DNA from 3 places in the Nocardia sp. GP40 genome. Region 3 is predicted to be linked to each of the others. Evidence: riboswitches for the same ligand, from Rfam matches in the RefSeq annotation. Region 3 holds a riboswitch; each other region holds the start of a gene.
What was found. A riboswitch is a leader RNA that binds a small molecule or an ion and turns the genes downstream of it on or off. The one in region 3 is predicted to bind S-adenosylmethionine.
Positions count from the first base shown of each region.

Region 1 (4,195 bases), on a different contig from region 3:
CCGGTGGCAGCCCTGTCGGCTCGGGACCGAACAGCAGCACGTCGTCGGGGCGGTACACGATATCGGTGTTGCGCGTGGCGCCGCCGGTGGTGAAGGCGAACACTCGGTCCGGGCGAATGGCTTTCCAGGCGGCGGCGAGATTTTCGTGCACCGACACCGAGGCGAGGTCGTGATAGTCCAGCCCGGCGCGACGCAGCTTCGGCTCGGACAGATCGAACCCCAGCGGCTCGATCAGATGCAACGAACATCCCGTCCCCGCGGACAGCCTGATCGCATTGCCGGTGTTCGGCGGGATGCGCGGCTCGAAGAACATCAGCTTCAACACAGCAGGAGACAGCCTCTCGTCACGTCCGGCTGCGAGAACTCTACGCGTGGTCCGGGCCGTCCTGCGGCGTCGGCCTGGTCACCGCCGAGCGCTCCCGTCCTAGGATCGGCACCATGATCAGCGCCGACGACCACACCTACCTCGCACGCTGCGTCGAACTCGCCGCGCGCGCACTCGACCTGGGGCACGAACCGTTCGGCTCGCTGCTCCTGGCAGGCGATGCGATCGTCGCCGAGGCCATCAACGAGGTCGGCGGCGGTGATGCGACGCAACATCCGGAGTTCGAGTTGGCGCGCTGGGCCGCGGGCAATCTGCCCGCCGATCGGCGCGCCGAGGCGACCGTCTACACCTCCGGCGAGCATTGCCCGATGTGCTCGGCCGCGCACGCTTGGGTGGGGCTCGGGCGCATCGTCTATGCCAGCTCCACCACCCAGTTGACCGCCTGGCGCGCCGAACTCGGGCTGCCGTCCGGCCCGGTCCGGCCACTGCCGATCAACGAGGTCGCACCCGGAATTCCCGTCGCGGGTCCAGATCCCGAACTCGCCGACCAGGTTCGCCGGCTGCACGTCCGGCACGCCGAGCGGAGCCGGGGCGACTGACGTCCGAGCCGACTGACCACCGCGCCGCCGCCGGGTGAATGCGAGAATCTGGGGGTGACCGATGCGCCCGCGACCACTCCGCCCACCCGCCCGCTCGGATTCCTCGGGTCACTGCGCAACCAGCTGCCGATACTGCTGGTGGCGGTGGTGCTGCTGGTGGCCGTGGTGTTCATGGCGCAGGACCGATGGCGGCGCGGTGCCCTCTTCATCGGCGGCGCACCGCTGCTCGCGGCGGTACTGCGGCTGGTACTGCCCGAGGCGCGGGTCGGGTTGCTGGCGGTGCGCAGCAGACCGTTCGACGTCGGCGCCTACGCGGTGCTGGGCGGCACGATCATTGCCCTGGCGGTCACCATCAGCACCCTCGGCATCGGCTGAGGCACTACGGCGCCAAGGCACTGCGGCCCGGTGCCCCGCCGAGCCTCGGCTGACCCCGCTACAGCGAGTTGCGCGCCAGATCCATCGTCTGAACCAGCAACTTGCCGACCGCCTCGGTCTCGGTCAGGAATCCGTCGTGCCCGTCGCGCGAGCGCACGATCTCGAGCCGCCGGCATCCGGGGAGCAGATCGGCCAGCTCCTGCTGGGTGTGCAGCGGATACAGCCGGTCCGAGTCGACACCGCCGACCACGCAGGGCACCGCGGTCGCGGCCAGCGCCGCGGCCACCCCGCCCCGGTCGCGGCCCACGTCGTGACGATTCATGGCGTCGGTCAGGAGCACGTAGCTGGCCGCGTCGAAGCGCGCGGTCAGCTTCGCGGCCTGATGGTCCAGATAGCTCTGCACCGCGTAGCGGCCGCCGTCGCGGGGGTTCTCCTCGCCCTGGGCGCGGTTCTCGAAGCGGTGGTCCAGCTCGAAATCGGTGCGATAGGTCAGGTGCGCGATGCGACGGGCGATGCCCAGACCGCTCGTCGGCGTGCGGCCGGTGCCGTGATAATTGCCACCCTGCCAGTCCGGATCGGCCGTAATGGCCGCGATCTGCGTTGTCTGGGTGCCGATCTGGTCCGCGGTGGCGCGGGCTCCGACGGCCAGCACCAGCGCGGCTCCCACCCGCTCCGGGTGCCCGACCATCCACTCCAGCACCCGCATACCGCCCATCGACCCGCCGACCACCGCGGCGAGCCGGTCGACGCCGAGCAGATCGAACAGCGCCCCCTCCGCACTCACCTGGTCGCGGATGGATATGCCGGGGAACCGGGCTCCCCAGGGCCGCCCGTCCGCGGTGATGGACGCCGGGCCGGTGCTGCCCTTGCATCCGCCCAGCACGTTGGTGGCGATCACGCACCACTCGTCGGTGTCGAGCGGTGCGCCGGGCCCCACCACGCCGTCCCACCAGCCGGGCAGCGGGTGCAGCGCATCGGGCGCGCCGACCACATGCGAGTCGCCGGTCAGCGCGTGCTCGACCAGCACGATGTTGTCCGCCGCGGGGGACAGCTCACCCCAGCGCTGCACGGCGAGCTCCACACCGGGGATCACCTCGCCGCTCTCGAGGCGGATATCGCCCACGCCGATGGTGCCCAGCCGCCCATCCGGTGGCGGCAGCAGCCGTGCTGCCCGGGTACGGGACGCGCTCCGTTCGATGCTCACGGTCACCGTGCCACCGCCGCGCGGGGCGGCGTGGTCCGCCGGACCACGAAATCGGTCACGGACGCGAAAGAATTACTCATGTCGTGGCTCTTTCCAGAGGTCTGCCGGTGAGCGTTATCGGAGTCCGGATAGCGGACGGCTACAACACATTTCGGAAACCCTCCTGATGGTCGCGCTTGCTCTCGGCCTTCGAGAGCCCGGTCATCACCCGGAGCACCCCACCGCGACAGGAGGGTTGCCGGCCAGCGAGCCGGGGCTTGGCGCTGGCGCTCATGACCTTCCCGCCATGGTAGCGGGCCGCGGCGCGAGGGAGAAAGCAGGTGTGCAATGGCGGCGCCGCGGACCCGGCGCGAACGCCGGGCGAGCAATTGCCTGCATACCGGGGGTGTGACGGAGGTATCACTCACCGGGAGGTCGGCGCGCGTGAGACTCAGCGCACCAGTATGCTTGTACTGTTTGGCACCTCGGAGTCCCGTGGCCAACACGGGACGTATACGTTGTCTGTTGAACAGCCGGGTCCGCTCACAAGCGTGTTCACCTGGCCGAGTTAATGGGAGCATCATTCCTAGGAGGACACGAAGATCCATGTCCAAGATCAAGGTTGAAGGCACTGTCGTCGAACTCGACGGCGACGAGATGACCCGGATCATCTGGCAGTTCATCAAAGACAAGTTGATTCACCCGTACCTGGATGTGAATCTCGATTACTACGACCTCGGTATCGAATACCGCGACAAGACCGACGACCAGGTGACCATCGACGCCGCCAACGCCATCAAGGAACACGGCGTGGGCGTCAAGTGCGCGACCATCACCCCGGACGAGGCGCGCGTCGAGGAGTTCGGCCTCAAGAAGATGTACCGGTCGCCCAACGGCACCATCCGCAACATCCTCGGCGGCACGATCTTCCGCGCGCCGATCATCATCTCGAACGTTCCGCGCCTGGTTCCCGGCTGGACCAAGCCGATCATCATCGGCCGTCACGCCTTCGGTGACCAGTACCGCGCCACCGACTTCAAGGTGTACCAGGCCGGCACCGTCACGCTGACCTTTACCCCGGAGGACGGCAGCGAGCCGATCCAGCACGAGGTCGTGAAGATGCCCGAGGACGGCGGCGTCATCATGGGCATGTACAACTTCAAGAAGTCCATCCAGGACTTCGCGCGGGCCTCGCTGAACTACGGCCTGCAGCAGAACTACCCGGTGTATCTGTCGACGAAGAACACCATCCTGAAGGCCTACGACGGCATGTTCAAGGACACCTTCCAGGAGGTGTTCGAGACGGAGTTCAAGCCGCAGTTCGACGCCGCGGGCCTGACCTACGAGCACCGGCTCATCGACGATATGGTCGCCTCCTCGCTCAAGTGGGAGGGCGGTTACGTCTGGGCGTGCAAGAACTACGACGGTGACGTGCAGTCCGACACGGTCGCGCAGGGCTTCGGCTCGCTGGGCCTGATGACCTCGGTGCTGCTGACCCCGGACGGCCGGACCTGTGAGGCCGAGGCGGCGCACGGCACCGTGACTCGGCACTACCGGATGCACCAGCAGGGCAAGCCCACCTCCACCAACCCGATCGCCTCGATCTTCGCGTGGACCCGTGGCTTGGCGCATCGCGGCAAGCTGGACAACACCCCCGAGGTGATCGGCTTCGCCCAGACCCTCGAGGACGTGGTCATCAAGACCGTCGAGGAG
Region 1 is NZ_JBNPVW010000005.1:167,601-171,795, reverse strand. Features, by position in the region: gene ABH933_RS17255 (tRNA (cytidine(34)-2'-O)-methyltransferase) at 1-313, opposite strand, end outside; gene ABH933_RS17250 (nucleoside deaminase) at 442-924, shown strand; gene ABH933_RS17245 (DUF3017 domain-containing protein) at 979-1,299, shown strand; gene metX (homoserine O-acetyltransferase MetX) at 1,358-2,509, opposite strand; SAM riboswitch class IV at 2,671-2,781, opposite strand; gene ABH933_RS17235 (NADP-dependent isocitrate dehydrogenase) at 3,089-4,195, shown strand, end outside.
Region 1: it holds a riboswitch for S-adenosylmethionine, as region 3 does, so the genes downstream of both, metX (homoserine O-acetyltransferase MetX) here and ABH933_RS15405 (ABC transporter substrate-binding protein) in region 3, are expected to answer to the same signal.

Region 2 (4,195 bases), on a different contig from region 3:
TTGCTGCTGGTGTCCGGTGAGCACCAGGTCGACCTGGAGCGCACCGGCGAGCGGCTGCAGGGTACGCTCACCCGCGCCCCGGCCGAGGTCGTGCGCGCGGTCACCGGGCAGCCGATCGGCGGGGTCGCGCCCGTCGGGCATCCGACCAACCTGTCGACGTATGTGGACAACGCGCTCTCGCGCCACCGCGAGCTGTGGGCGGCCGGTGGGCATCCCAATACTTTGTTCCGGACCTCGTTTTCCGAGCTCGTGCGGATCACCGCGGGCCTGGCGATCGACGTGGACTGATCGGTGAGTGGCATATGCCGGAATACCCGCCGGGCCCGCGACGTAGGTTGGGACTGTGAGTGAGCTAGATCTGAGCGGTATCACCGCGGCGGAGTTCCGCGCCGCCATGCGGCACTACCCCGCCGGGGTGACGATCGTCACGCTCGAGCAGGACGGCCGGCCCATCGGATTCACGGCCACCTCGTTCGCCTCACTCTCGGCCGAGCCCCCGCTGATCTCGTTCAATATCGCCGAGACCTCGTCGAGCATCGAGGCCATGCTGTCCGCCCGGTCGCTGGTCGTGCACTTCCTGGGCGAGCACCAACTGCATCTGGCACAACGGTTTTCGCGCAGCGCGGAGGAACGGTTCAGCGACTCCGCGCTGTGGACGACGCTGGAGACCGGCGAGCCGGTGCTGCACAGCACCCCGCTCTGGGTGCGCGCGTCGGTGCACCAGCTGCTCCCGATCGGCGATCACACCCTGGTCATCGGCCTGGTCACCCGCGTGCACGACAACACCGACGACGCGCCCATCGCGACGCCGCTGCTGTACTACAACGGGTCCTATCACCGCCCCCGCGGACTGGAGTGATTCACCCGGCGGACGCGATGGTCCCGATACCGAGTGCCGCCAGTATCCCGGCGCTGATCTGCTCCAGCCGATCTCGTACGCGTGGGCGCCGCAGCAGGGCCACCGCGCCGGCGGCGGCCAGGGCCACGATCACCATTTCCGTTGCGGCGATGCTCGATTCGATCGCACCGAGGGTCAGCGTGCCGGTGAAGGTGACGTGGGTCAGGAACTGCGGGAGCACGGCGAGATAGAACAGGCCCACCTTCGGATTGAAGAGGCAGGAGACCAGCCCTGCGGTGAATGCCGAACGCGCAGAAGCGGTTCCGCGCGCGGAAATCGCCTCGAGGGCCGGCTCAAGCGCCGAATCGGTAAGCAGCTCTTCTGTTTTCCCTGCCCTCGTCCGGCGATGCTCGCGCAATGTCCGAATTCCCAAGTACAGCAGGTAGATTCCTCCGATCACCTTGAGAATTCGGTAGGCCGTCGCGGACTGCTCCAACAGCGTGGCGACCCCGGCGGCGACCACAACCGCCCAGGCGATGCCGCCCAGCGCCGACCCGAGCGACGCCGCGATCGCCGGTCGTCGTCCGGCCATGGCGTAGCGCAGGACCAGGAACGTATCGGGCCCCGGGGTGATGGCCAGCAACAGGCACAGGCCGACGAAGCCGAGTAGCAGGGAAGGACTCACCGGACTACGTAACCGCAGTTCATGGCGGATGGCAAGGGAATATGACGCGGCCGGGAGTTGACAACGGCGGGCGGCGTCTGCCAGTCTCGGGACAGGTCATGAGTACCAGCGTCAAGCCCCGGCTAGCTGGTCGGCAACCCTCCTCCGCGGCGGGGTGCTCCGGGTGACGACCGGGCCGTAGCCCGACCGGGCACGGCAAGCGCGGACTCCGTTCACCTTTCCCGGGGTCCCCTTGGTCCCGAAGGGATTTGTGTGATGACTGCTGTACTCACGTCCAGCTGTGCCCCGATCGCCCGCGTTTCCGGATGCGATCTGCAAGTTCCCTTGGTACAGGGCGGAACTCGCGAATATGCCAACTTCGACTACGCCGCCAGCGCGCCGGCCCTGGCCCAGGTCGCCGACCGGGTGAGCGAGCTGCTGCCGTACTACGCCAGCGTGCACCGCGGCGCCGGATACGCCTCGCGCATCTCCACCGACTGCTACGAGAATTCCCGCACCGCGGTGGCCCGCTTTCTGCACTGCGCCGACGACCAGGTGGTCGTCTTCACCCGCAACACCACCGATTCGCTGAACCTGCTGGCCTCCTGCGTGCCCGGCGACACCGTGGTGCTCGACATCGAACATCACGCCAACTTCCTGCCCTGGACCCGGCACGGCCGCCGCGTCGTCCCGGCCGCGGACACCGTCGTGGAGACCATTCGCCGGGTCGTCGCCGAGCTGTGCACCAAACCCGCTGCGCTGCTTGCCGTTACCGGCGCCTCGAACGTGACCGGCGAGGTGCTGCCGCTGCGTCGGCTGGCCGATATCGCGCACCAGTGCGGCGCACGGATCCTGGTCGACGCCGCGCAGCTGGCGCCGCATCGCCGAATCGACCTGTGCGCCACCGGAATCGACTATCTCGCATTTTCCGGCCACAAGCTGTACGCGCCGTTCGGCGCGGGCGTGCTGGTGGGCCGGCGCGACTGGCTCGATGCCGCCGACCCGTATCTGGCCGGGGGCGGAGCGGTGCGCGAGGTGACCACGACCGGCGCCGAATGGGCGCCCGCGCCGCAGCGTCACGAGGCCGGATCGCCGAACGTGCTGGGAGTCGCCGCCCTGGCCGCGGCCTGCGACGCACTCGGCGCGATCGAGGAGCGCACCGCCGTCGAACACGAGCGCGCGCTGGCCGATCGGCTACGCGCCGGCCTGAATGCCATTGCGGGAGTGAACTTCCTGCGCATCTGGCCCGACAGCGAGGACAGCGTCGGCATCGTCGCGTTCACCCTCGACGGATTCGAGCCCGGACGCGTCGCGGCGCATCTGTCGGCCGAGCACGGGATCGGTGTGCGCGACGGCCGCTTCTGCGCACACCCGCTGCTGGCCCGCCTCGGAGTCGACGGCGCGCTCCGAGCCAGCATCGGCCTGGGCACCTCCGCCGCGGACGTGGACCGCCTGATCGAGGCCGTCGCGACCCTGGTCGAGCAGGGCCCCGCCTGGAATTACGCCTACACCGAGGGCCAGTGGAACCCGGTACCGGAGACCCGCCCGGGCCTGGCCGCTGCGGCCGCGGCAGGCGCGGCGCCCTGCACCTTCTGACCGCCTGCCAGCGGCGGAATTGGCGCGGTCCGCGGGGTTCCGGTCCCGATTGCGCATGCTCGCCGCGCCGGGGCGGAACAGGCGCGATCCGCGGCGGGTTCCGGTCACGATTGCGATGCTCGCCGCGCCCGGCGGATCGGCGGTGAGCTCCGGTGGGCGCGGCACGAGGCACCTGGCCGCCAGCTCCTCGACCTGCGGGTCGTCCTCGGTGAGCGCGTCGAGCGCCTCGAGATCGGACTCGACCGCGAGTTCCGAAGTGCCCGAGCCTGTTACGGCACGAGATACCGGGCGGCCAGTTCCTCCACGAGCGGATCGTCCTCGGTGACCGCGTCGAGCGCCTCGAGATCGGACTCGACCGCGATCTGCCGGGGATCGTCCCACTCGGGATCCGGGGTGCCGTCCTCGGTCAGCTGGCGCAGCAGCTTCTCGCGGATTCGAGCCTTCAGGGAATCGGCCATAGTCCCAGCATGCCGGACCGTGCGGCCGGATCCCACTGCAGCAAATACGCCGTCGTCCTAGACCGGCGCCAGCCAGGCGCCCCAGGGGGTGTTGCGCAGCACCGTGAACGCCGCGAGCAGCGTCAGCACGATCGCCAGCGTGGTGCGGCTCATCGTGAACGAACGTCCCGGACGACCACGCCAGCGGCGCACCATCCAATCGCCCCACCACAGCGTGAATCCCAGGATCAGCGGCAGCAGAAAGACATTGCTGTGCACCGCGTCCAGGATCCGGCCCTCGGTCAGATTGTGCATCGCCCGCAGCCCCCCGCACCCCGGACACCACCACCCGGTCAACGCATAGAACGGGCAGACCCCGTAGGAACCCTGCACATGCGGATCGTGGAAATGCACCAGCACCGCCGCCGCAAACCCGACACCCCCGACCAGCGCCGGCGCGCCGAGTGCCCGCCAGCCGGATGCCTTGTCTACGGTGCCGACCACAGTCGGCGGACCGCCCACCCGGTCTCGCCGCGATTCACCCGCCCGAAGTTCACCGGTCTCGGCTACGCGATATGCACTCGGCCCTACCGCAGAATGTCCGCCCGTCCCGGCCGCCCGATGCCCACCCGGCGCGGCCGCGCGTCGGCCGCCCGTCCC
Region 2 is NZ_JBNPVW010000016.1:18,125-22,319, reverse strand. Features, by position in the region: gene ABH933_RS36310 (YbaK/EbsC family protein) at 1-288, shown strand, start outside; gene ABH933_RS36305 (flavin reductase family protein) at 395-859, shown strand; gene ABH933_RS36300 (LysE family translocator) at 861-1,523, opposite strand; SAM riboswitch class IV at 1,618-1,731, shown strand; gene ABH933_RS36295 (aminotransferase class V-fold PLP-dependent enzyme) at 1,779-3,098, shown strand; gene ABH933_RS36290 (hypothetical protein) at 3,368-3,556, opposite strand; gene ABH933_RS36285 (DUF2752 domain-containing protein) at 3,614-4,195, opposite strand, start outside.
Region 2: it holds a riboswitch for S-adenosylmethionine, as region 3 does, so the genes downstream of both, ABH933_RS36295 (aminotransferase class V-fold PLP-dependent enzyme) here and ABH933_RS15405 (ABC transporter substrate-binding protein) in region 3, are expected to answer to the same signal.

Region 3 (4,195 bases):
CGCAGCCGCCCGCGCGGTGGCCGAGCCGGTGTTCGCCTCCCGGTACCTGCGGCGAATTCAGGTGGGGCACTACGATTTCGAGCCCGCGACCGATGCCGAGGAGGGGGTCGTGCGGGCGCTGCTGGCGGGAGCCGCGCGGCAGGCGCGAGCGCTGGGATACCGGGTATTGCAGTGGCACGGTACCGATGTCGGTCCGGAGGGGCGCGCGGCTGCCGAGCTGGGCGCGGTCGCGGTCGGCGAGTACGCGCGGGTGTGGACCGCCGAACCGCGCACCTGGCAGGCCCCGAGCGCGCTGGCGTTCGGCGATCCGGTCGATTGCGTGCTGCACGCCCTGGCCGAATCCACCGAGCCGTCGGGACAGGCGCTGGTGGTGGCGCTGCTGAGTCCCGGCGCCGTGGAGCCGATCGCCAGCGTGGCCACCTCGGTCACCGGCAGCGAGGCGTATATCAATGCGGGGGAGGGCTTTTCGTATCGCGACGTCGAGTCCGACGCGCTGGCGGCGCTGATCGGCGCGGTCATCACCGAGCTGCACGACCAGGTTCCCCAGGCGCTGGTGCTGCGCGTATTCGAGGACGACGACCCGCGCATCCGCGCGGCCCTGGCTACCGCGGGACTGGATCTGACCGCGCGCTGCCGCGACTACGAGCTCGCGCTCGACCCGTAGCCCGGACCCCTACCCGTTCGTCGCGGGCGGTTCGGCCCGCAGGCCCGCGCAGGCGACGGACAGCAGGCGTTCGGCCGCCTCCGGGGCGCTTTCGCAGGCGACGCCGATGCCGCGGCCGAGGCGGATCAGGTCGCGGGGTTCGATATCCGAGCGCACCAGTCCGTCCCGCTGGGCCGGTTCCAGGACCCGGGCCGCGGCCTCGAGCGCCATGGTGTGGCACAGGTGGAAGGTCTCCGAGTTCGGATCCAGCGCGGCCTTGAGCGTGAGCGCCAGCCCCCGCCGGTTCATGATGAACTCCACCTGTGCGGTCATCCACCGCTGTAGCGCGTCCAGCGGTGAGCAGGTCTCGATCAGTTCGTCCGCGCGGCGGCTCAGGTCCTCGATGCTGGATCGGTAGACGGCCTCGAGCAGGGCCTCACGGTGGGGGAAGTGGCGGTACAGCGTGCCGGGGCCGACCCCGGCGCGGCGGGCGATCTCGTCCAGGGGAGCCTCGGGTCCGCAGTCGGTGAACGCCTGACGAGCGCATTCGAGGATGCGCTCGTAATTGCGCCGCGCGTCCGCGCGCATCGGCCGTGTCGGTGCGTTCATGGCGCCCTCCAGGGATCTGCGGAAACGGAGTTCTTCTCCACATGCTAACCCTCCCGGAACGGCGGCGACCGGCGTTCCGGTCGGCGGAGGCAAGCATTCGATTCACCGCGATCGAGAATGCAGACCCCGCACGGTGATTCGCCTAGCGTCGAACTGCCCATCCAGAGCGACCGAGAGACCTGGCTCCACGACGTCGCAGCAACCCGGCCGCCGTGGATGTCCGCGCGCAGGGGTGCTACCGCCAGGACCGATGGAGGTTCGACGAGCCATGAGACCCCTGACAGTATTCCGCGCCCCGCGCGCCCGGCGGGCGGTCGTGCTGACCGCCGCACTCACCACCCTGGCGCTGGTCGCCGGCGCCTGCGGCGCCGGGTCCGAGCCCGGCAACGAGGTGCGCAGCGTGAACGGGCAGAGCTACGACCTGTCGCCGCAACAGAGCACCCGGGTGCGCGCGGACAAGGTCGATTCGATCGCCGCGCAGGTGCCCGCGGCCATCCGCAACCGCGGCACCCTGATCGTCACCGGGTCCGCCGACAGTGGTGCGCCGCTGCGGTTCTACGCCACCGACGACCGCACGGTCATCGGGTCCGAGGTCGATGTCGCCGCTCTCGTCGCCGATATCCTCGGGCTGAAACTCGAGGCGCGGACCGCGGATTGGGCCCAGAACTTCGTGGCGGTCGACTCCGGCGCGGTCGACGCGTTCGTCTCCAATGTCACCGTGACCGAGGAGCGCAAGGAGAAATACGACTTCGCCACCTATCGCCTCGACAACCTGGCCCTCGAGGTGCCCAAGGACAGCACCTGGCGGTACGCCGACCGTAAATCGCTGGCGGGCAGGCGAATCGGAGTCGGCAGCGGCACCAACCAGGAACAGCTGCTGGTGCAGTGGGACCAGCAGAACCGGGCCGAGGGCCTGCCGAAGATCGATATCGCCTACTACCAGAAGACCGCCGACTACTATCTCGCGCTCGCCTCGCACCGCCTGGACGGGATGCTGGGTCCCAACCCGACCGCGACCTATCACGTCGCCACCTCGGGGCAAACGAAGATCGTGGCGACCTTCTCCGGCGCCGGAACCGCGCTGCAGGCTGAGATCGCGGTGCTCACCAGGAAGGACAACGGCCTGATCGGGCCCGTAAATCAGGCGCTGCAGTACGCGATCGCGCACGGGCTGTACCGCAAGGTGCTGGACCGCTGGGGTCTGGGCACCGAGGCCGTGCAGCAGAGCCGCATCAATCCGCCCGGACTGCCGAAGCGGTCGGCATGAGGACGGCGATCGCGCTACTGGGTGTTCTCGCAACGGCATTCGTGCTCTCGGCCTGCGGCACAGGCGCCGGAACCGATGCTCCGGCTGGGCCGCCGCGGCCGGGCGGCACGCTGCGCTACGGCCTGTCGCTCGCGCCGACCTGCTCGGATCCCGCGCAGTCCGGGACCAACCAAACGTTGTATGTGACACGGCAGATCGTCGATTCACTGACCGATCAGGACCCGGCGACCGGGGCGATCGTGCCGTGGCTGGCGCAGAGCTGGCAGGTGAGCCCCGACGCGCGAACCTTCACGTTCCACCTGCGCCCCGGGGTCACCTTCAGCGACGGCACCGCGCTGACCGCAACGTCGGTGCGGAACACCTTCGATGCCATCGTGCACACGCTCACCGGTGCCAAGGCCCCGCTGGCGGCCAGCTACCTGGCCGGTTACACCGGCACGAGCGCGCCGGATCCGCTGACCGCGCAGGTGAGCTTCGACAGCCCCAACGCGCAGTTCCTGCAGGCGGTCTCGACGCCGCAGCTCGGCATCCTCGCCGACGCCACGACCGCGAAGCCGGCCGACCAGCGGTGCGGGGGAGACGACATCGGCAGCGGGCCGTTCAGCTATGCCGCCTACCGCCAGGGCGCCTCGGCCACACTGGTCGAACGCGCCGGATACGCGTGGGGCTCGGCGGTATTCGCGCACCGCGGCGCGGCGTATCTGGACCGGATCGAATTCACCGTCGTCCCGGAATCCGGGGTGCGCACCGGCAGCCTGTCCTCCGGGCAACTCGATGCGGTGAGCGATGCGCTGCCGCAGGACGCACCGCAGATCGAGGCATCCGGGGGCCGGGTCCAGGTCACCTCGAATCCCGGTGTGCCCTTCGGGATTCAGCCCAATCTGACCCGCGGCCCGCTGCGTGATCCCGCGGTGCGCGCGGCGCTGCTGCCCGCGATCAACCGGCAGGAACTGGTCGATACCGTGCTCGGACCGCAGTTCAAGCCCGCCGAAGGGGTGCTGGCCTCGAAAACCCCGGGATACGTGGACCTTTCGAGCCATCTGCACTACGCGCCCGACGCCGCGCGGCAGCTGCTGGACCGGGCGGGCTGGGCGCCCGGCGGGGATGGCATTCGCGTCAAGGACGGTGTGCGCCTGTCGTTCGGCGTGCTGTTCAGCCACGCCTTCGCCGGGAATCAGGCGATCCTGGAGCTGATTCAGCAGCAGTTGCGCACGGTCGGCATCGATATCCGGCTCGAGCCTGCCGCGGACGCGGAATACACCGCGCGGCAGAACAGCAAGGATTTCGATGCGGTCTACTACAACATCACCCGTGCCGACGGCGATATTCTGCGCACCAACTTCGGCCTGGGCGGCCAGAACCTCAATGTGCGCGGGCCGATTCCGGAGCTGGACGATGCGCTGTCCGGTGAACTGCGGACCACGGACCCGGCCGCGCGTGCCCAATTGATCGGCCGGGCACAGCAATCGGTGCTCGGCAACGGCCTGTGGATCCCGACCATCGAGCTGTCTCAGGCCATCGGGGTATCGCACGCGGTATCGGACGTGAAGTTCGAGGCGTCGGCCCGCCTGCAGTTCTTCGATACCTGGCTGCACCGCGGGTGAGCGGCCGCGCCGCGCGTCAACGACGGCGCGCCCGCGGCGCGTGCCAGTGGAAATGCAGTGCGAGCAGGCGGA
Region 3 is NZ_JBNPVW010000004.1:484,963-489,157, forward strand. Features, by position in the region: gene ABH933_RS15395 (hypothetical protein) at 1-664, shown strand, start outside; gene ABH933_RS15400 (TetR/AcrR family transcriptional regulator) at 674-1,252, opposite strand; SAM riboswitch class I at 1,407-1,509, shown strand; gene ABH933_RS15405 (ABC transporter substrate-binding protein) at 1,521-2,519, shown strand; gene ABH933_RS15410 (ABC transporter substrate-binding protein) at 2,516-4,123, shown strand; gene ABH933_RS15415 (trimeric intracellular cation channel family protein) at 4,140-4,195, opposite strand, start outside.